DNA from 2 places in the Micromonospora mangrovicola genome. Region 2 is predicted to be linked to the other one. Evidence: riboswitches for the same ligand, from Rfam matches in the RefSeq annotation. Region 2 holds a riboswitch; the other holds the start of a gene.

Region 1 (10,869 bases), on a different contig from region 2:
CCGTCTGCACCTACCTGGATCTGGTGGCGTTGCAGCTCTCCGCGGCGCACGGGCCGGTGCAGTCGCTGGAGCGCGCGGCAGCGGTCTGCGACGGCTGGGTCTTCGAGCGGATCCGCGAGGCGCTGCGGATCGCCCAGCTCCAGATGCACTCGCCCTGGGACGAGTTGCAGTTGCTGGCCGACCGGATCGGCATCCCGGAGCTGGGCGACGTGGGCGCGATCATGCGCTCCTCCGGCAGCGAGGGCGCCCAGGTGCACGAGACCCTGCGCAGCCGAGCCGACTCGCTGCGCGACCAGATCCGTACCGACAACCTGGCGCGGGCCGAGGGGGTCACCAGCCGGCTGGACATCCCCGGCTCGATGTTGGTGTTCGTCCTGCTCGGCTTCGCCGTCTATCCGTTCCTCGCCCGTCTGTGAACCCACCCCGAGAAGGAGCCGACATGCACCTGGTCACCTACCTGCACGCCGCGCTCGCCGCGCGCCTGACCGAACTGCGCCACGAGGCGGAACGCGGCGACAGCCCGGTCCCCACCGCCGTGATCATCTTCGGCCTGGTGGCCGCGGCGATCGCGGTCACCGGACTGGTCATGGCGCGGGCGACCAACTGGATGGAAAGCGTCCCGACCGCCCCCTGACGGCCGACGATGCGACGGGCACCGGGCAGCGGCGCGGGCCGGGCGGCGGTTGCTGGCCGGCCGTGCCGGCCTGCCCGCGGCCTCCGTCGGGCGGTCGCGGCCGTCCGGCGAAGGCTGACCGAGAGCGGTACGGAGCGGGGGGCGAATCCGGTGGAGCTGGCGGTGGTGATGCCGGCGATTCTGGTGCTGCTCTTCGGGTCGATCCAGCTCGCGGCGGTGTTCGTCGCCCGCTCCACGGCGCTGCACGCGGCGGAGAGCGGGGTCGACGCGCAGCGCGTCCTGGCAGCGCCGCCGGGCGCGGGCGAGGCGCGCGCCCGGCGTTTCCTCCGGGCTACCGGCGACTGGCTGGTCGGCTGGGACGAGCGCGGGCCCCGCTGCACGACCACCGCCACCGAGGTGACCTGCACGGTCACCGGCCGGTCCCTGTCGGTCGTCCCGGGGGTCAGCTTCCCGGTCCGGCAGACCGCGCACGGCACCGTCGAACGCTGGACGACGGGGTGAGGCCGGTGCGGGAGCGGGGATCCGTGTCGATCGAGGTGGCGGTGCTGGCCCCGGCCTTCATCGCGCTGATGGTGCTGGCCGGCGTGGTGGGGCGGACCGCGGTCGCCGACGAGGCGGTGGAGTCCGCCGCGCACGACGCCGCCCGGGCCGCCTCGATCGCCCGGGACGCGGCGACCGGCCGGGCGGCGGCGACGGACGCGGCCCGGCGGCGGTTCGACTGGCGGGGACTGAGCTGTGCGGGGGCACCGGCGCTCGCGTTCAGCGGCACCGTGCGGGGCGCGGAGACCAGCTTCGCGGCGGCGTACCGGAGCGCCCCGGGCGTGCCGGCGACGGTGACCGTCCGGGTGACCTGCCGGGTTTCCTTCGCCGACCTGCGGGCGCCGGGGCTGCCCGGGGTGCCTGGCTCGCACACCGTGTCGGCGACCTTCACCTCGCCGCTGGACAGCTACCGGAGCCGGCGATGAGCGGGTGGACGGGCCGGGAGAGCGGCCGGGTCAGCCTCTTCCTCGCCGCCGCGCTGGCGGGCGTCCTCATGATCATCGGAATGGCGTACGACACCGCCGGCCAGTTGCGGTCGGTGCAGCGCGCCGACGACCTCGCCGCCGAGGCGGCCCGCAGCGGTGGCCAGGTCATCGACCGCGCGCGGGCCATCGAGGGCGGCCCGAAGGTGATCGACGAGGCGGGCGCCCGGGTCGCCGTCGCGGACTACCTGCGCGCGGCCGGCGGGGTGCGCGGCCACGACGTCAGCTTCCCGGTGGTCGGCGGCGAGAAGCAGATCCGGGTACGCGTCCGCATCACCTACCGCCGGGAACTGCTCGGCCTGTTCGGCTTCCGGAACACCGTCACCGTCAGCGGTGAGGCCACCGCACGGGCCCTCACCGGGGCCCCGTAGGAAGGGAAGGCAGCCATGGCCGTGCCGCAACGCTCCGCCGTACGCCGGACCGGCCAGGTCCTCACCGGGCTGGGTGCGCTCGTCGTGCTCTGCGCGGTGCTGGCCGGCGGGCCGGTGGCGCTCCTCGCCTTCGCCGGCAACCCCCTCCCCGACCACCTGCCCACCTTGGCCGCGGTGGGTACGGCGCTGACCAGCCGCGACGACGGGCAGCTGTTCCTGCGGGCGTTGGCGGTGGTGGGCTGGTTCGGTTGGGCGACGTTCGCGTTCTCTGTACTCGTGGAGCTGCTGGCGGCGGCGCTGCGCCGGCCGGCGCCCCGGCTGCCCGGGCTGCGCCGGCAGCAGCGGGCGGCGGCCGGGCTGGTCGGCTCGGTGGCGTTGATCCTGGCGGCCACGCCGGCGGCAGCGAGCGCCGTGCCGGCCGCCCCGCCGCCCGCTGCCGCCGCCCCGGCGGTCGTCGCGTCGGCTGTCACCGCTCCGGCGGCGCAGGCCCGGTCCGCGTCGCCGGCCTCCGACCCGGCGGTGTACCGGGTGGCGAAGGGCGACTACCTGGGCGAGGTGGCCGAACGCTACCTGGACGACTTCGACCGCTACCGGGAGGTGGCCCGGCTGAACCGGCTCGCCGACCCGGACCGGATCCACCCCGGACAGTTGCTGAAGCTGCCCGAGGGTGCGATCGACGACGGGCCCCGGCCGCACGCCACCGGCCGGCTGGTGGTGCGGCCGGCGTCCCCGTCGAGGCCCGCGCCGAACCGCCCCGCCCCGACCACGGCCGGTCCGTCGTCGGCACGGACACCGGGCTCGACGGTCGCGGAGCCGGCGGGCCCGCCCCCGGCGATGGCGGCGGGTGCTTCCCGGGCCACCGCCGACGACGAGGGGATCAACCGGCCGCTGGCGATCTCGGCGGTACTGGCGGTGGCGAGCATCGTCGGCGCCCAGATCGGCGCGGTGCTCGGCCTGCGCCGCCGCACCACCCACCGACCCCCCGTCACCGCCCGCCACCGCAGAGACTGACCGACCCGCCGCGCCGGCGGATGTTGGAGGATTCCGGCCCCTCCGAGGGCCGTCTCCTTCCAAGATCTGCGATGGATTGGGGGGTCAGGGGAGGCGGGCCTCCAGGCGACCGTCGACGATGCGGGTGGGGAGGATGACCTGGTCGTTGCCGGACGGGCCGTGCACCACCTCGCCGCCGTTGAGGCGGAACGCGCTGCCGTGCCACGGGCAGACCACGCAGGCGTGGCCGTCGATCTCCTGCACCTCGCCCTCGCCGAGCGGGCCGCTCTGGTGCGGGCAGCGCTCCAGCATCACCGTGACGTCGTCACCGTGCCGGTAGAGGATCACCGAGACGTCGTCGATCTCGCGGGTGACGAGCTGCCGCTGCGGCAGTTCGGTGAGGTCGCCCACCGGGTGCCAGCCGTCGCTCATCCGGTGCAGCTCGGAGATGCTCTGGCTGACCTGCGCACCCTGCTTGTACGCGAGGTGCCCACCCAGGTAAGCCCCGGCGCTCGCCGCCGAGAGCCCCAGGAAGGCCAACCTCCGCCCGGTCCCGTGCCGGCCGGCCAGCCGGGCGGCCAGCGAGCCCGCGTAGAGGGCCACGCCGGCGAGGTTGGCGGCGGCGTGCACTAGGCCCACCCGGCGCTGGTCGCGGGAGAGGGCGGCCCAGTCGTTGAGCCCGGCCACGGCCGCCGGCAGCGCGCTGAGCGTACCGACGCCGACCAGGGCGGTGGCCGCCCGGCGCTGGCCGGGCAGCAGGTCGACGACCGCCGCCGAGATCCACGCACCCACCGGCACCTGCACCATCGCCGGGTGCAGCGGATGCCCCAGCCAGACGCCGTGCAGTAGGTCCTTGACCCGCTGGGAACGCAGGGTGTCCAGGACGGCCCGCTGCAACCGGTCACCCGCCCGGTCCAGCGCGGTCGCCTGCTCAAGTTTCGTCAACAGTTCGCGCACCCGTTCCGACTTCCCGGCAGGAGGGCCCCCAAACCGGGCGGCGGCACCGATTCACCCGTCCGAGGTCGGCACCGCCGGGATCGCGCTCGATCCTGGAAGTAGTGGCCTCCGAGCGGCGGCGCGGCCACTACTTCCAGGAAACAGTGGACCCGCCGTCAGCCCCGCCACCGGTCGGCGTGCACGGCGGCGGCCAGCGGTCGGGGTGCCCGCCAGCCGTGCCGGACCAGGTCGGGGACGGTCTGGAGGTGGCTGACCGGGCCCAGGCAGAGCCAGGCGACCGGGCGTACGCCGGACGGGATGCCGAGCAGGTCGGCCAGGAACGGCTCCCGGTAGAAGGAGACCCACCCGACGCCGAGCCCTTCGGCGGTGGCCGCCAGCCAGAGATTCTGGATGGCCAGGCAGACCGAGTAGAGGCCGGCGTCGGCGATGGCGTGCCGGCCGAGCACCGCCGGCCCGCCCCGGGCCGGGTCGTACGTGACCACGACGGAGAGCGTCGACTCCAGCACCCCGTCGATCTTGATCCGGGCGAATCGGGCCGCCGCCTCCCCGTCCAGGGTCGCCGCGAAGGTGTCCCGCTCGACCTGGACGTGAGCGTGGAACCGGCGGCGGGTCTCCGGGTCGCGGACCAGGACGAAGTCCCAGGGCTGGGAGTTGCCGACGCTCGGCGCGGCGTGGGCGGCGGTCAGGATCCGGTCGAGGACGTCGTCCGGCACCGGCTCCCCGGTGAACTCGGCGCGTACGTCGCGACGGCGGTGGATGACGTCGTACAGGTCCACAGGCAGGCTCCCGCTGCACTCGGCCCACCGCGAGGGTGGGCGACTGACGCGAGGCCGGTCTTCGGACTCCCGGATCGACGCCGGCCGTCCGCCTTCCCAGCCGTACGGCCAGTGGCTGCGCGTGACGCGCGTGGACGGTGGCTCCCCGGTCACCGCGGCGGGCCCGTGCCGGATTCACACCGGCTTCCCGATTCTCCCCGCGCCAGCGGGGCACCTCGCATGATCGTTGCCGCCGCCGATGCTAGCCGGGTGGCGGTGGCCGGGCGTAGCGTCGGTTCATGGCCCGCCGTATTCCGCGCTGGCTCGCCCGCGCGCCCATCCCGCTGTACCGCCACGGCTTCGGCCGGCTGCTCGGCCGTCGGCTGATGATGCTGGAGCACCGGGGCCGGCGCTCGGGGCTGGCCCGGTACGTGGTGCTGGAGGTCGTCGACCGGGAGCCGGGGGTGCTCTTCCTCGCCTCCGGGTACGGCCCCGGCTCCCAGTGGTTCCGCAATGTGCGGGCCGACCCGCGGGTCCGGGTGTGGAGCGGCCCGGACCGGGGCGTTGCGGCGCGGGCGACGGTCCTGGACGGGGACGAGACCCGCAGCCGCCTGGAGCGCTACCGGCAGCGCCACCGCCGGGCCGCCGCCGCGCTCGGCCGGATGCTGGACCTCCGGGAGTTGGGCGGCACCGACCCGCTCCCCGCCGACGTGGCGCAACGGCTGCCGCTGGTCCGGCTCGCCCTGACCGGCGACTGACCGACGCACCGGCCGGGCCGCGGCCGGGAAATCCTTCGCGTCCGGCACCGCCGCCCGGCACCGTGGTCGGCGTGTACGCGCACGCCTCCCGCACCCCGTCGCCCGCCGCCACGGCCCGGTTCGTCGCGGCGCTGGGCCGCCCCGAGGCCGTACCGCCACCGGTGCTGATGCTGCTCGGGATGGTCTCCACCCAGGTCGGCGCGGCGGTGGCCAAGCAGCTCTTCGCCGCCACCAGTCCCGGGGGTACGACCACCCTGCGGCTCGGCCTGGGCGCGCTCGTCCTGCTGGCCGCCACCCGCCCGACCCGCTGGCCCGGCTGGCGGGCGGCCGGCCTGATCGGGGCGTTCGGGGTGGCCATGGCGGCGATGAACCTCGCCTTCTACGCCGCTCTCCAGCGGGTGCCGCTCGGGGTGGCGGTCACCGTCGGCTTCGCCGGCCCGCTGCTGGTGTCGCTGCTGGGCAGCCGCCGGCTGGTCGACGTGCTCTGGGCGCTGGTCGCCGGCACCGGCGTTCTGCTCCTGGCCGGCCTGGGTGGGATCGGCGTCGACCCGCTCGGCCTGCTGCTCAGCGCGCTGATCGCGGTCGGCTGGGCCGGGTACGTGCTGCTCGGCAAGGCGATGAGCGGGCACGTGCCGGGCAGCCGGGGGCTGGCGTTGGGCATGGCGGTGGGGGCAGTCTGCGTACTCCCGTTCGGGGTGGTGTCCGGCGGGGCCGGGCTGCTGGACCCCCGGATCGTGGCGCTCGGGCTGGGGGTGGCGTTGCTGTCGTCGGTGTTGCCGTACTCGGCGGAGCTGGCCGCGCTGCGCCGGATGCCGGCGCGGGTCTTCGCGGTGCTGCTCAGCCTGGAACCGGCGGTCGCCGCGCTGGTCGGCGCGCTGCTACTCGGGGAGCTGCTGGCCTGGCCGCAGGTGGCCGGCGTGGCCTGCGTGGTGGGTGCCGCCCTCGGGGCCACCCTGGCCCGCCCGGACCGGCGGGTCACCGGGCGCGCGCCCAGGTGAGGAAGCGCTCGGTCAGGTCCTCGGCGACGGCGGAGCCGTTGAGCTGCGACAACTGCGCGCCCGCCTCGGCCATCAGGGTGCTCAGGTAGATCAGCAGGGCGGTCCGGTCCGCGCGGTACTCGACCAGCAGCGCGAGTCGCGCCGGCTGGCAGGGCCACGGCGCGCCGCAGCCCCGGCAGCGCCAGAGCGGGCGCATGGGCAGGTGGGGGCGGGTCGCCCGGCTCACCTGCGCCCGCCGTTCCGCCGCCACCCGCCGGCCCGCCACCGTTGGGCCGGGGTGAGGTTGCCGGCCCGCCCGGGCCCGTCGGTGGGGAAGACGCTGGTCGGTTGGCTCGCCCACGTCGGTCGCTCGTGCTGCGGGGTCCGCTGTCGGGGTAGGTGCGGCGCCGCCTGGGACCGGTGCCGCCAGAACCGGATACGCATGCCTGTCCTTTCCTCGTCGGGTGGGCAGGGGCCGCCCCGACGTCGTTGGCGGGGCGGCTCCCGGTGCTGACGCTGACCGCCGGGCTCCTCACCTCCACCGGCCGCGCCGTCCTGCACGACACGCTGCCGAAGGTGGTCGGACAGATACACCGCGTAGCGATATGGTCGGCAGATATTCGAGACGTCCGATGGAGGGGCCGTGAACGACGCGCTGCGGGTGGCGCTCGGCGAGACCGGGCACACCACCGAATCGCTCGCGGAGCGGGTGGGGGTGGATCCGAAGACGGTGGGGCGCTGGCTGAGCGAGGGCCGCATCCCGCATGCCCGCCACCGGGTGTCGGCGGCAGAGGTGCTCGGCCGGGACGTCTCGGACATCTGGCCGGACACTTCAAGACGTCGCGACCCGGTCTGGTTCCGCCCCTGGCAGGAGATCGAACGCGAAGCGGTCGCTCTACGGTGGTTCGAATCGCTCGTTCTGCCCGGTCTGCTCCAGACGGAGGCGTACGCCCGGGCGGTGCTCACCGGCGCCGGCCTGATTCCGCGGGGCGACATCGAGCGGCACCTGACCACGCGGCTGAACCGGCAGGGAGTCCTGCGCCAGGATGACCCGCCCCAGTTCACGGCGGTGATCGACGAAGCCGTGCTGCGTCGCCCCGTCGGCGGCCGGGGGACGATGCACGAGCAGTTGCGCGCCCTGATCGCCGCGTGCGCGGAGCCGCACATCCGGGTGCACGTCGTGCCGTCCTCGGTCGGCGCCTACGCCGGTTTGAACGGGCCGTTCGTGATCGCCCAGTGCCCGGACCACCGGCTCGCCGGCTACCTCGACAACCAGGTCCATGGACAAGTGGTTAGCGATGTCGATGACCTCGCGGCGATAATGGCCGCCTGGGAGAACGTGCGCGGCGAGGCGCTCTCCCACTGGCAGTCGGTCGATCTCATCACGGAAGTGGCGGAGACATGGAGCTGACGGGCGCGCGGTGGCGCAAGAGCAGTCGCAGCAGCGGCAACGGCGGTGCCTGCGTCGAGGTCGCCGACAACCTGCCCGGCGTGGTCGCCGTCCGCGACTCCAAGGACCCGGCCGGCGCCGCCCTCACCTTCACCCCCACCGCCTGGCGCGCCTTCGTCAGCCAGCCCCCCGCCCGCGCCTGACCCGGCCGTCGGCCTAGATGTCTTGGACGGGAGTGGCCCTCACCGGGGCCGCTTCCTACCAAGATTTTGAACTTCCTGCTCATAGCTGGCCTGATCCGTCCACGTCATCAAGTTCGCAGTCTCACAGCCGCAGGGACCGCCAGCGCAGAACCGGGAGCCGGGCCCGTGCATGACGACTACGACGAGGCAGCGCCGGGAGTCTGGCGCGCCGGCCACCGTCGAGGGCATGCTGACCGGATGGGGGTACGCGTCGAGCACGCCGGGCCGGTGACCACGGTGATCCTGGACCGGCCGGAGGCCCGCAACGCCGTCGACGGGCCGACCGCCCGGGCCCTGGCGGACGCCTTCCGCGCCTTCGAGGCCGACCCGGACGCGGCGGTCGCCGTGCTCTGGGGCGCCGGCCGCACGTTCTGCGCCGGTGCCGACCTCAAGGCCATCGGTACGCCGCGCGGCAACCGGGTCGAACCGGAGGGCGACGGCCCGATGGGCCCGACCCGGATGCGCCTGTCCAAGCCGGTCATCGCCGCGATCTCCGGGCACGCCGTGGCCGGCGGCCTGGAGCTGGCGCTCTGGTGCGACCTGCGGGTCGCCGAGTCGGACGCGGTGCTCGGGGTGTTCTGCCGGCGCTGGGGCGTACCGCTGATCGACGGCGGGACGGTGCGGCTGCCCCGGCTGATCGGGGAGAGCCGGGCGATGGACCTGGTCCTCACCGGCCGCCCGGTCTCCGCCGACGAGGCGTACGCGATGGGCCTGGTGAACCGGCTGGTCGCGCCGGGTGAGGCCCGCGCGGCGGCCGAGCGGCTGGCCGCCGAGATCGCCCGCTTCCCACAGACCTGCCTGCGCAACGACCGGGCCGCGCTGCTCGCCAACGCCGGCCTGCCCGAGCCGGAGGCGATGGCCACCGAACTGGCCTTCGGCATGGAGTCCCTGATCACCGACGCGGTGAAGGGCGCGGCCCGCTTCACGGCCGGCGCGGGCCGGCACGGCGCACCGGCGGACTAGCGCTACTTCAACGCCTTCAGCGCGTCCTCGATCGCCCGGTGGAAGGTCGGGTACGCGTAGATCATGTGCCGGAGTTGGCTGATCGGCACGGCCGCGTGCACCGCCACCACCAGCGCCGACAGCACCTCGCCGCCGGCCGGGCCGACGGAGGTGGCACCGATCAGCACGCCCTGGTCGGCGTCGGCGATCAGCTTGATGAAGCCCGCGTTGCCGGTCTTGTGGATCCAGCCACGGGCCGACGAGGTCAGGTCGGTGTATCCGACCTGGACGTTGATGCCGCGCTCGCGGGCCTGCCGCTCGGTGAGGCCGACCGCGCCCACCTCCGGGTCGGTGAAGGTGACCCGGGGCAGCGCCCGGTAGTCGGCGACCGGCACGCTGCCCGGCGCGGCCGCCGACGCGCCGGCACTCATCGCCCCGCCGACCGCGCTGACCACCCCGGCCGCGCCGCCCATCACGCTGGCGGTGCCGCTGGCGTCCGGGCCGCCCCTGGTCCGCCGCATGTGGTCGAGCACGTCGGCGACGACGATCGCCGCCTGGTACATGGCGATGTGGGTGAACGCGCCCTCCCCGGTGAGGTCGCCTACCGCCCAGATCCCGTCGGTGACGTGCATCCGCTCGTTTACCGGCAGGTACCGCTGGCCGGCGTCCACGTCGACGGTGTCCAGGCCCAGCTCCTCCAGGTGCGCCTTGCGCCCGGTCACCACGAGCAGCTGGTCGGCGGTGAAGCGGCGGTCGCCGGCGCGCACGCTGAAGGTGGCGCCGTCGTGGCCGACCCGCTCGGCCTTCACCCCGGTCTCGATGGTCACCCCGTCGGCGCGCAGCGCCTTCGCGGCGATCTCGGATGCCTCCGGCTCCTCGATGGCCAACACCCGGTCGGCCGCCTCGATCACGGTCACCCGGACACCGAAGCGGGCGAAGACCTGGGCCAGCTCCAGCCCGATCGCCCCGCCGCCGAGCACCAGCAGCGACGCCGGCAGCTCCTCGACCTCGATGGCCTGGTGGTTGGTCCAGAACGGGGTGCCCGCCAGCCCGTCGATGGGCGGGATCGACGGCCGGGTGCCGGTGCCGAGCACGATCCCGAAGCGGGCCTGGAACACCTGGTCGCCGACGCGTACCCGGCCGGGGCCGTCGAGCCGGCCGCTGCCCCGGACGAACCGGCCGCCCTTGCCGGTGAAGCGGTCCACCGCCACCTTGTCGTCCCAGGTGTCGGTGGCCTCCTCGCGGATCCGCCTGGCCACCGGCGCCCAGTCGGGCCGGACCTCGGCGCTGCCGGCCAGTTCGTTGACCCGGTGCGCCTCGGCCAGGGCGTTCGCCGCCCGGATCATCATCTTGCTGGGGATGCAGCCCCAGTAGGGGCATTCGCCGCCGACCAGGTCCCGCTCGATCCCGACGACGGTGAGGCCGGCCTCGGCGAGCCGCCCGGCCACCTCCTCGCCGCCGACGCCGAGCCCGACCACGATCACGTCCACCAGTTCCGGATCCGCCACCCCGCCAGCATTCCGCACCGGGACGGCCGTCGCGAGCGCTCCACGCCGGATTTCCCGCGACGGTAACCCGCCGGACCACTACCGTGGCCGGGTGCATGCGCGCTTCGCCCCGGTCCGGGACTGCTTCCACGACCTGTTCGCCGCCGGCCGGGAGACCGGCGCGGCGCTGGCCGTCTGGTACGACGGCACGCCCGTGGTCGACCTGGTCGGCGGCACCCGGGCGGCGGTCCCACCCGGCGCGGTCGTCCCGGCGGTCGGGGCGGACGACCCGTGGCGGCCGGACACGCTGGTCAACGTCTACTCGGTGGGCAAGCCGGTGGCCG
Region 2 (10,869 bases):
ACCGACACCACCGTGGTCGCCATCGCCCACGACGGCGAGTGGATTCGCCGCCGTACCGGCTCACCCCGGGCCGCTGCCAAGATCGCCAAGCGGCGCGCGGTCCCGTTGTACGAGGCCGCCCGCACCGGCTACCCGGAGCGGATGCGGGCCTGGAACCGGGCCCACCCGGAGCGACGCGCCCGCTGACCCCGCGCCGCCCGGTCAGCGGAACGCGGCGGCCAGCTCGTCGTCGTACACGGCGAGCCGGCGCCCGTCCACCCCGTACGCCACCAGCCGGCCGTGGGTCATCGTCGCCGACCGGAACGAGAAGGTGCGGGAGCCGGGGTAGGCGGCCAGCAGCGGGATGACCCGGGGCGCCCCGCCGGGCGCGGAGTAGTACTCCAGGCGGGCCACCTGTGGGGACACCACCCCGTTGACCCGTACCTTGGTCGGCTCGACGGCGGTGCCGAAGGTGACCGGCCCGCCCCCGCCGTACGCGGCGCACGCGGCCGGGCCACGGCAGACGAAGAAGTACCGGGGGTTGGCCACGTCCGCCAGGGAGTAGGACTTGAAGGTGGGGTCGGCCCCGGCCGGCAGCGGCTGCACGGCGAAGAACGCCAGCGTCGCCGCGGCCGCGACGCCGAGCCGCAGCCAGGCCCGGCCGACCGTGCCGCGCCGGGTCGCCGCGGCCGTCACGCCGCCGAACCCGGCCAGGCAGAGCGCGCAGACCCCGAGCGCGCGGGCGTTCTCCAGGAGAAACTGCACGCCGGGGCGGAGCGACACCGGACCGAGCACCACACCCAGCGACACCACCATGGTCACCAGCAGGGCGGCCCCGGCGACCCTGCGAGCCAACCCGGTGGCGCCGACCAGCAGCATCCCGGCCAGCACCGGCCAGATCTGGTGGTGAGTCCAGGAGACCGGTGAGGCGGCCACCGTGGCGCAGCCGACCAGCACCGCGGCGTGCCCCGGCCGGCCGTCCGCCGCGAGCCGCCGGGCCCGCAGCAGCGCGGCGAGGCAGATGCCGGCCACCAGCACGGCCCAGACCACCGGCAGGGCCGCCGGGGAGAGCCCGACGCGCAGCAGCATCCCATGCACCGACTGGTTGCCCAGCGAGGCCAGGTCGCCGATCCGGGAGGTCTGCACCACCGTGCCGGCCCAGTAGGTCCGGCTCTCCGCCGGCAGCACGACGGCGGCGACGGCCGCGCAGGCCAGGAAGGCGCCCATCGCGCGGGCGGCGTCGCGGTGCCGGCGGGCGACGAGGAAGTACGCCACGAAGAGCAGCGGCGTCAGCTTCACCGCGGCGGCCACCCCGACCAGCACCCCACGCCACCGGGGCGGTGCGACACCCACGCCGTCCAGCAGGGCCAGCAGCACGACGAAGATGCTCACCTGCCCGAAGCGCAGGTTGCTCTGCACGGGCGCGGAGAGCATCAGCACCGTGGCGGTCGCTGCCACCGCCAGCGGCCGGTCGGACCGGCCGGCGGCGAGCGCCGCACCGACGGGTACGGCGACGGCGACCACGGCGGCGATCGTCAGCAGCAGCCAGACCGCCCCCAGCACGGACTCCGGGAGCGTGGCGACCGGCCAGAGCACCAGCGCCGCGAACGGCGGGTAGGTGAACGGTCCGCCGTTCTCCGCGACGTACCCGTACAGCGGCCGCCCGGCCCGCAGATCGGCCAGGGCTCCGCGGTAGATGTGCAGGTCGGAGAGGTGGTCCGGGCGACGCAGCACCAGCCCGACGGAGACCATGGCGGACAGCGCGAACGCGGCCCACAGCAGCATCACCCGGCGGTCCCGCACCGGCCGAGGATAGGACAGCCGACCCGGGCTCGGGGGTGACGTCACTCAGCCGTCCAGGGCCGCGCGCGCCTCGGCCAGCCGTACCGGCTCGTCGTGGGCCGAGACGTACCACTCGACGTCGTCGGTGAGCAGGCCGCGCGCCAGCGCCAGGTCGGGCCCGTCGTCCGGGGTGCGCAGGTGCGTCGGCGGCGGGTACCAGCAGTCCCCGAGCAGCAGCACCCCCGAGTCCGGCACCAGGACCACCGACGAGTCGAGGGCGTGCCGGCCACCCACGTGCCGCACGACGACCCCGGTGGGCAGGGCCAGCTCGTCGGTGAAGGTACGGGTCGGCGGGAGCACCGCGAAGTCGTCCCAGGAGTCCACGGCGAGGGCCCGGGCCCGGTAGCTGTGCCCGAGGCGGGGGTTGGCGCGCACCTCCTCCCGCAGGTGCCGGTGACTCCACGGCCGGGCCGCCTCGGCCCGCAGCGGGGCGACACCGGCCGCGTGCCCGACGATCTCGACGCCGGGCCAGGCGCAGGCGCCCCAGACGTGGTCCCAGTGGTGGTGCGTGTAGACCAGCCAGCGCGGCGCGGGCAGTCCGGCGGCGCGCAGTCCGGCGTGGATCTCGCGGGCGTGCGCCGGGCTCTGTCCCGCGTCGACGATCACACTTCCGCGGTCGTCGGCGACGAGGGCCACGGTCGGGCGGATCGCGTACGGGTCCGGATCGCCGGGGAACAACCAGACCCGGCCGGCCAGCTGAACGGGTGTGATGCTGTCGATGGCGGCGGTTTCCTTCGCGAATGCGACGAGTGTCCACTGTCGATTCCCGATGCTACCGGCCCGCGCCGGTTCGGACCGTCCCGCCTGCCCGGACGCGATACCGCGCGGCTGCCGGCGGGTCTTCCGGAAATGCCGGTCGGGCGGGCGATCGCGATCCGGTCCGGATCGATTCCCGTCTTAGCGAACGGCGGGATGTGGCAGCCCGAGGGTATCGACGCCGGTGCTTCACTGCGGTGCGCCGGTCCGGTCCGGGACCCTCCGTTGACCCGGGCCGGGCGGCTGTGGCAGCATTCGCGGCCGGACGGCAGTGAAGGAAGCCGGTGTGAATCCGGCGCGGTCCCGCCACTGTCACCGGGGAGCGATCCCCCCTCGTGAGTCACGGCCGTGCGTGCGCGGTTGGAAGGCCGGGGGTGAGCGTCGATCCGGGAGCCAGGATACTTCGGCCGTCGGCGAGCCCCAGGGCGTGGACACCCGAGGAGGACCCGATGCACGGCCCCTGTGCCATCGACGCTGATCGTCGTATTCGGCCGGCGCGCACCGACGCGCCGTTGACCGCTCACCCCACCGCGCCCCGACCCGGCCGCGCCCCCGGCGCTGCCGTCGGTCGCGCCGGTGCGGCCGTGGCGGATCGCCCGGGCGCCGCCGGCGCCCGTGGCCGTCCCGGCGTCGCGGCCGGCCACGCCGCCCGCCGCTGAGTTCCGCCCCGCCCGGGTCCACACCCGGCCGGGTGTCACCGTCGGTCCAGCCGCCGGTGAGCCGCCGGCCGGACCCGCGCACCCGCTGAATCCGCGTCCACCTCCTGCCCGCCGCCGCCTCGCCGCGCCGTCGGGCGTCACGCTCCGGAGCCGTCCGTGCGCATCCTGCTGCTCTCCACCGCCGACACCGACCTGCTCGCCGCCCGCGCCAGCGGCGCGGGCTACCGGCCGGCCAACCCCGCCCGGGTCGCCGCCGACGCCGTGCCCGCCCTGCTCGACGGCGTCGACCTGGCCGTCGTACGCCTGCTCGGCGGCCGGCAGGCGTGGCCGGACGGCCTGACCGCGGTGCTCGCCTCCGGCGTGCCGACGGTGGTCCTCGGCGGCGAGTCGGTGCCGGACGCGGAGCTGATGGCGGCGTCCACGGTGGCCGCCGGGGTGGCCGCCGAGGCCCTCGCGTACCTGGTGGAGGGGGGCCCGGAGAACCTCGCCGAACTGGCCCGGTTCCTCTCCGACACGGTGCTGCTCACCGGCGAGGGCTTCGCCCCGCCCGCGCCCACCCCGCCGTACGGGATCCTCGGACCCGACCCGGGCCCGGCGGACGACGGCCGACCCGTCGTGGGCATCGTGTTCTACCGGGCGCACGCCCTCGCCGGGAACACCGCCTTCGTGGAGACCCTCGCCGACGCGGTGACCGCGGCCGGCGGCCGGGCGCTGCCGATCTTCTGCGGTTCGCTGCGCGGCCTGACCCCCGGCACCGGCCCGCTCGACCTTCTCGGCCGGTGCGACGCCCTGGTGGTGACGGTTCTCGCCGCCGGTGGCACGGTTGCCGCCGACGCCTCCGGCGGCGGCGACGAGGACGCCTGGGACGTCGGCGCGCTCGCCGACCTGGACGTGCCCGTCCTGCAGGCGCTCTGCCTGACCAGCACCCGCGACCAGTGGGCTGCCGGCGACGCCGGACTCTCCCCGTTGGACGCGGCGATGCAGGTGGCCATCCCCGAGTTCGACGGCCGCATCGTCACGGTGCCGTTCTCGTTCAAGCGGATCGACGCCGAGGGGCTCTCCGGGTACGAGGCCGACCCGGAGCGGGCCGCCCGGCTCGCCGGCATCGCCGTCCGGCAGGCCCGGCTGCGGCAGCTGCGCAACGCCGCGAAGCGGGTCGCGGTCGTGCTCAGCTCGTACCCGACGAAGCACTCCCGGGTCGGCAACGCCGTCGGCCTGGACACGCCGGCCTCGGCGGTCCGCCTGCTCGCCGCCCTCGCCGAAGCCGGCTACCACCTGGGCGACGGGCCGGTGCCGACGGACGGGGACGCGCTGATCCACGCCCTGATCGCCGCCGGCGGCCACGACGTCGAATGGCTCACCCCGGAGCAGCTCTCCGCCGCCGAGGCCCGGGTGCCGGGGGAGACCTACCGGCGCTGGTTCCACGTGGTCCCGGCGCCGCTGCGGGAGCGGATGCGCGAGCACTGGGGCGAGCCGCCCGGCACGCTCTACACCGACGGCGACGACATCGTCCTGGCCGGGCTGCGCTTCGGCAACGTGGTGCTGCTGATCCAGCCACCACGCGGCTTCGGGGAGAACCCGGTCGCCATCTACCACGACCCGGACCTGCCACCCAGCCACCACTACCTGGCCGCCTACCGGTGGCTGGCCGCGCCGGTCGCCGACGGCGGCTTCGGCGCGGACGCCGTGGTCCACCTCGGCAAGCACGGCACCCTTGAGTGGCTGCCCGGCAAGGGACTCGGGCTGGCCGCCGACTGCGCCCCCGACGCGGTCCTCGGCGACCTGCCGCTGGTCTACCCGTTCATCGTCAACGACCCCGGCGAGGGGACGCAGGCCAAGCGCCGCGCGCACGCCGTCGTGGTCGACCACCTGGTGCCGCCGATGGCCCGCGCCGAGACGTACGGCGACCTGGCGAAGCTGGAACAGCTCCTGGACGAGTACGCGACCGTGCAGGCCCTCGACCCGGCCAAGGCGCCGACGGTGCGGCGGCAGATCTGGGACCTGGTCCGCGCCGCCGAGCTGCACCACGACCTGCACCAGGCGGAGATGCCGGCGGCCGACGACTTCGACGACTTCGTGCTGCACCTCGACGGCTACCTCTGCGAGATCAAGGACGTGCAGATCCGCGATGGGTTGCACGTGCTCGCCGAGGCGCCCACCGGCGAGGCCCGGGTCAACCTGGTGCTCGCCGTGCTGCGCGCCCCCCAGGTCTGGGGCGGGGTGCGGGCGCTGCCCGGACTGCGCCAGGCACTCGCCGCGCACGTCGGCCTCGACGAGGCGGCGCTGCTGGCCACGCCCGGCGCCCGGCTCGCCGTGCCGGCGGCGCTGACCGAGGCCGTCGACGGGCCGGCCGCCACCGCCGCCGACGCCGTGGACCTGATCGAGGCCCTCGCCCGACGGCTGGTCCTCGGCATGGAGACCCTCGGCTGGGACGCGGCCAAGGCCGACGCGGTGGTCGCCGAGGTGGTCGGGTTGGCCGTGCCGGACGCCGTCGAGGTGCTGCGCTTCGCCGCCCGCGAGGTGGTGCCCCGGCTGGACCGCACCACCGACGAGATCGACCGCGTGCTCGGCGCGCTGGCCGGCCGGTTCGTTCCGCCCGGGCCGTCCGGCTCACCCACCCGCGGGCTGGTCAACGTGCTGCCCACCGGCCGGAACTTCTACTCCGTCGACCCGAAGGCCATCCCCAGCCGCAACGCCTGGGACGTCGGGGTCGCCCTCGCCGACTCACTGCTGGCCCGGCACCTGGCCGACACCGGGGCGTACCCGCGCTCGGTCGGGCTGACCGTGTGGGGGACCAGCGCAATGCGCACGCAGGGCGACGACATCGCCGAGGTGCTGGCGCTGCTCGGGTGCCGCCCGAGGTGGGACGACCGGTCCCGCCGGGTGACCGGCGTCGAGGTGGTGCCGCTGGCCGATCTGGGCCGCCCACGCGTCGACGTCACCGTCCGCATCTCCGGCTTCTTCCGGGACGCCTTCCCGCACGTCGTCACCCTGATCGATGACGCCGTCCGGCGGGTCGCCGCCCTCGACGAGCCGGCCGCGGACAACTACGTGAAGTCGCACGTCGACGCGGACGTCGCGGCGCACGGCGACGAGCGGCGGGCCACCGCGCGGATCTTCGGCTCCCGGCCCGGGGCGTACGGGGCGGGGCTGCTGCCGCTGATCGACGCCCGGAACTGGCGCACCGACGCCGACCTGGCCGAGGTGTACGCCGTCTGGGGCGGATACGCCTACGGCCGGGGCCTGGACGGGCGGGCCGCCCGGGAGGACATGGAACGATCCTTTGCCCGGATCTCCGTGGCGGTGAAGAACCAGGACACCCGCGAGCACGACATCGTCGACTCCGACGACTACTTCCAGTACCACGGCGGGATGGTGGCGATGGTCCGCCACCTCACCGGGGATTCGCCGGCCGCGTACGTGGGCGACTCGGCTATCCCGCACGACGTGCGGACCCGCGCCCTCGGCGAGGAGACCCGCCGGGTGTTCCGGGCCCGGGTGGTCAACCCCCGCTGGATCGCCGCGATGCGCCGGCACGGCTACAAGGGCGCCTTCGAGCTGACCGCCACCGTCGACTACCTGTTCGGCTACGACGCCACCGCCGGGGTCGTCGACGACTGGATGTACGAGCGGCTCGCCGCGGCGTACCTCTTCGACCCGGACACCCGCGAGTTCCTGGAGCGGTCCAACCCGTGGGCGCTGCGCGGCATCACCGAACGCCTGCTCGAGGCCGCCGACCGGGGCCTGTGGGCCGCGCCCGAGCCGGCCACCCTCGACCGGCTCCACGAGACGTACCTGGTCAGCGAGGGCGACCTGGAGGAGATGGCACAGTGAGCAGTTACCCGTTCAGCGCGGTGCTCGGCATGGCCGAGATGCGGCTCGCCCTGCTGCTCAACGCGGTCAGCCCGGCCATCGGCGGGGTGCTGGTCCGGGGCGAGAAGGGCACCGCCAAGTCCACCGCCGTCCGCGCGCTCGCCGCGCTGCTGCCGCCGGTGGACCGGGTGGCCGGTTGCCGCTTCGCCTGCGACCCGGCCGCGCCGGACCCGGGCTGCCCGGACGGGCCGCACCCGGCCGGCCCGCCGGCCGAGCGTCGCCCCGCCCACCTGGTCGAACTTCCGGTCGGCGCCGCCGAGGACCGGGTGGTCGGCTCGCTGGACCTGGAACGCGCCCTCGCCGAGGGGGTACGCGCCTACGAGCCCGGCCTGCTCGCCGCCGCCCACCGGGGCGTGCTCTACGTCGACGAGGTCAACCTGCTCCACGACCACCTGGTCGACCTGCTCCTCGACGCCGCCGCGATGGGCCGCTGCCACGTTGAGCGGGAGGGCGTCTCGGTCAGCCACGCCGCCCGGTTCCTGCTGGTCGGCACCATGAACCCGGAGGAGGGGGAGCTGCGCCCGCAGCTGCTCGACCGGTTCGGGCTCACCGTCGAGGTGGCCGCCAGCCGCGATCCCGCCGTGCGCGCCGAGGTGGTCCGCCGCCGGTTGGCCGCCGACGCGGACCCGACCGGCTTCGCCGCCGGCTGGGTCGGGGCGGACGCCGAGGTGGCCCGCCGGGTCGCGGCCGCCCGCCACCGGCTGGGTCGGGTGGTGCTGCCCGACGCGGCGCTGCGGCAGATCGCCGAGGTCTGCGCCGCGTTCGACGTGGACGGCATGCGCGCGGACATCGTCACCGCCCGTACCGCCGTGGCGCACGCCGCCTGGCAGGGCCGGGACCGGGTGGGCGCCGAGGACGTGCGGATCGCCGCCCGGCTCGCCCTGCCGCACCGCCGCCGACGCGACCCCTTCGACACCCCTGGCCTGGACGAGCAACGCCTCGACGAGGCGTTGCGCCGGGCCCGCGACGCCCACCCCGACGACGACCCGAACGACGACGGCCCAGACGACGACGGCCCGGACGGCCCGGGCGCTGGCGGCGGCCCGACCGGCGGCCCGGGCGGCGGCGGACCTGGTCGGGGTGGACCGGCCGACGGTGGTGGACCGGTCGCGCAGCAGGATCCGCGCGGCGCGGCGACAGGCGGCCGGCCCGACCGGGCCGGTGCCCGCTGGCCGGTCAACGGCGCGGACGAGCGGTCCACCGCCGACGACGGCGGCGGCGGCGGTCGGCGCCGGCCCGACGAAGCCGCTGACCGGGTGCGCGGCGGGCGGCCCGGCGCGGGCGAGGGTCACGCCGACGGGGATCCGGACGCAGCGGCCGGGGGGTCCGCGGCGGGCCGTGGCGACGCCTCGCCGGGTCCCGCCGGGCCGCGCCGGACCGGGCCGGGTGACGCCGGCCCGGCCTGGCCCGCGGGCCCGGTGGCGGCACCGGACCGGGGCCTGCGGGCGCGGCTGCTCACCGCGCCGGGGGTGGGCGAGGGGGTGCCGGGCCGGCGGTCCCGGGCGCGCACCGGGCGCGGCCGCAGCACCGGCTCCCGGGTGCCCGCGGGCCGGCCCGGCGCGCTGCATCTGCCGGCGACCGTGCGGGCCGCCGCGCCCCACCAGGCCGCCCGGGGCCGGGCCGGCGGGCCGCTGCGGCTGCGCCCGGACGACCTGCGGGAGGCGGTCCGCGAGGGGCGCGAGGGGAACCTCGTGCTGTTCGTGGTGGACGCCAGCGGGTCGATGGGCGCCCGGCAGCGGATGTCCGCCGTCAAGGGCGCGGTGCTCGCCCTGCTCGGGGACGCCTACCAGCGGCGGGACAAGGTGGCCGTGGTCGCCTTCCGGGGCGCCGGGGCGCAGACCCTGCTGCCGGCCACCTCGTCGGTGCTGGCCGCGGCCACCCGGCTGGCCGAGCTGCCCACCGGCGGCCGTACCCCGCTCGCCGAGGGACTGCTCGCGGCGGCCGAGCTGCTTCGGTTGGAGCGGCTGCGCGACCCGAAACGGCGGCCCCTCGTCCTGGTCGTCACCGACGGCCGGGCCACCGCCGGCGACCGTCCCCTCGACCGGGCCGAGCGGGCGGCCGCCGTGCTCGGCGCCACCGGTGCCGCCTGTGTCGTCGTCGACTGCGAGTCCGGACCGGTCCGCCTGCACCTCGCCCGGCGCCTCGCCGCCCACCTCCGCGCCCCGCACCACCCGCTGTCCGCCCTCGTCACCACCAGGAGCGCCGCCTGATGCCGCAGGGGAAGCCGACCCACGTACCCGCCGACGGGCTGACCACCCGGCAGCGGCGCAACCGGCCGCTGCTCGTCGTCCACACCGGACAGATGAAGGGCAAGTCGACCGCCGCGTTCGGGCTGGCGCTGCGGGCCTGGACCGCCGGCCTGCCGATCGGGGTGTTCCAGTTCGTCAAGAGCGCCAAGTGGCGGGTGGGTGAGGAGAACGCCTTCCGCGCCCTCGGCGAGGTGCACGCCCGCACCGGGCAGGGCGCGCCGGTCAGCTGGCACAAGATGGGCGAGGGCTGGTCCTGGATCCAACGCGCCGGGGCGGCCGACCACGCGGCGGACGCCCTGGAGGGCTGGCGGCAGATCCAACGCGACCTCGCCGCCCAGCGCCACGGCCTGTACGTGCTGGACGAGTTCACCTACCCGATGAAGTGGGGGTGGGTGGACGTCGACGAGGTGGTCGAGACCCTGGCCGGTCGGCCCGGGTTCCAGCACGTGGTGATCACCGGCCGGGACGCCGACCCCCGGCTGGTCGAGGCGGCCGACCTGGTCGCCGAGCTGACCAAGGTGAAGCACCCGATGGACGCCGGCCAGAAGGGCCAGAAGGGCATCGAGTGGTGACCCCCCTCGCGCTGCCGCGGCTGGTCGTCGCCGCCCCGGCCAGCGGGCACGGCAAGACCACGGTGGCCACCGGGCTGCTCGCCGCGCTGCGCCGCCACGGCCTGACCGTCAGCCCGCACAAGGTCGGACCCGACTACATCGACCCCGGCTACCACGCGCTCGCCGCCGGCCGTCCCGGCCGCAACCTCGACCCCTGGCTGGTCGGCCCGGAGCGGATCGCCCCGCTGCTGCGCCACGGCGCGACCGTCCCCACCCCGGCCGACGTCGCCGTGGTCGAGGGGGTGATGGGGCTGCACGACGGCGCCGTCGGACAACGGGCGTACGCCTCCACCGCGCACGTCGCCGCGCTCATCGACGCGCCGGTGCTGCTGGTCCTCGACACCACCGCGCAGGGCCGCTCGGCGGCCGCCCTGGTGCTCGGCATGCGCGCCTTCGATCCCGAAACACGCATCGGCGGGGTGATCCTCAACCGGGTCGGCTCGCCCCGGCACGAGACGCTGCTCCGCGACGCGCTCGCCGAGGTGGACGTGCCGGTGCTGGGGGCGGTCAGCCGGGCCGCCGAGGTGGCTGCGCCGTCGCGCCACCTCGGCCTCGTGCCGGTCGCCGAACGCGCGCCCGAGTCGGTCGCCACGGTCGCCGCGCTCGCCGACCTGGTAGCCGCCACCGTGGACCTGGACGCCGTGCTCGATCTGGCCCGGACCGCGCCGCCGCTGACCGCCCCGGCCTGGGACCCGGCGATCGAGGTCGGCGGGCCCGCCGGCACGCTCCGCCCGGTCGTCGCCGTCGCCGGCGGCCCGGCCTTCACCTTCTCGTACGCGGAGACCACCGAACTGCTCGCCGCGGCCGGCGCGGCGGTGGTTTCCGTCGACCCGCTGCGCGACCCGGCCCTGCCCGCCGGCACCCGGGCCGTGCTGCTGGGCGGCGGATTTCCGGAGCTGC

The links. Region 2 has a riboswitch for cobalamin ahead of cobN (cobaltochelatase subunit CobN). Riboswitches for the same ligand answer to the same signal wherever they lie in the genome.
Region 1: linked by a shared signal. The riboswitch ahead of bluB (5,6-dimethylbenzimidazole synthase) and the one ahead of cobN (cobaltochelatase subunit CobN) in region 2 are both predicted to bind cobalamin.

What each region holds. Positions count from the first base shown of each region.
Region 1 is NZ_JBJZOG010000029.1:29,038-39,906, forward strand. It holds gene ACL02O_RS14350 (type II secretion system F family protein) at 1-416, shown strand, start outside; gene ACL02O_RS14355 (hypothetical protein) at 440-634, shown strand; gene ACL02O_RS14360 (TadE family protein) at 644-1,135, shown strand; gene ACL02O_RS14365 (TadE/TadG family type IV pilus assembly protein) at 1,132-1,599, shown strand; gene ACL02O_RS14370 (hypothetical protein) at 1,596-2,027, shown strand; gene ACL02O_RS14375 (LysM peptidoglycan-binding domain-containing protein) at 2,043-3,038, shown strand; gene ACL02O_RS14380 (Rieske (2Fe-2S) protein) at 3,123-3,974, opposite strand; gene bluB (5,6-dimethylbenzimidazole synthase) at 4,130-4,750, opposite strand; cobalamin riboswitch at 4,786-4,983, opposite strand; gene ACL02O_RS14390 (nitroreductase family deazaflavin-dependent oxidoreductase) at 5,029-5,487, shown strand; gene ACL02O_RS14395 (EamA family transporter) at 5,559-6,485, shown strand; gene ACL02O_RS14400 (flavin reductase) at 6,463-6,711, opposite strand; gene ACL02O_RS14405 (hypothetical protein) at 6,708-6,908, opposite strand; gene ACL02O_RS14410 (helix-turn-helix domain-containing protein) at 7,108-7,875, shown strand; gene ACL02O_RS14415 (DUF397 domain-containing protein) at 7,866-8,057, shown strand; gene ACL02O_RS14420 (crotonase/enoyl-CoA hydratase family protein) at 8,295-9,059, shown strand; gene ACL02O_RS14425 (dihydrolipoyl dehydrogenase family protein) at 9,062-10,546, opposite strand; gene ACL02O_RS14430 (serine hydrolase domain-containing protein) at 10,638-10,869, shown strand, end outside.
Region 2 is NZ_JBJZOG010000044.1:32,106-42,974, forward strand. It holds gene ACL02O_RS18805 (hypothetical protein) at 1-186, shown strand, start outside; gene ACL02O_RS18810 (glycosyltransferase 87 family protein) at 202-1,782, opposite strand; gene ACL02O_RS18815 (MBL fold metallo-hydrolase) at 1,828-2,499, opposite strand; cobalamin riboswitch at 2,852-2,981, shown strand; gene cobN (cobaltochelatase subunit CobN) at 3,393-7,070, shown strand; gene ACL02O_RS18825 (VWA domain-containing protein) at 7,100-9,319, shown strand; gene cobO (cob(I)yrinic acid a,c-diamide adenosyltransferase) at 9,319-9,930, shown strand; gene ACL02O_RS18835 (cobyrinate a,c-diamide synthase) at 9,924-10,869, shown strand, end outside.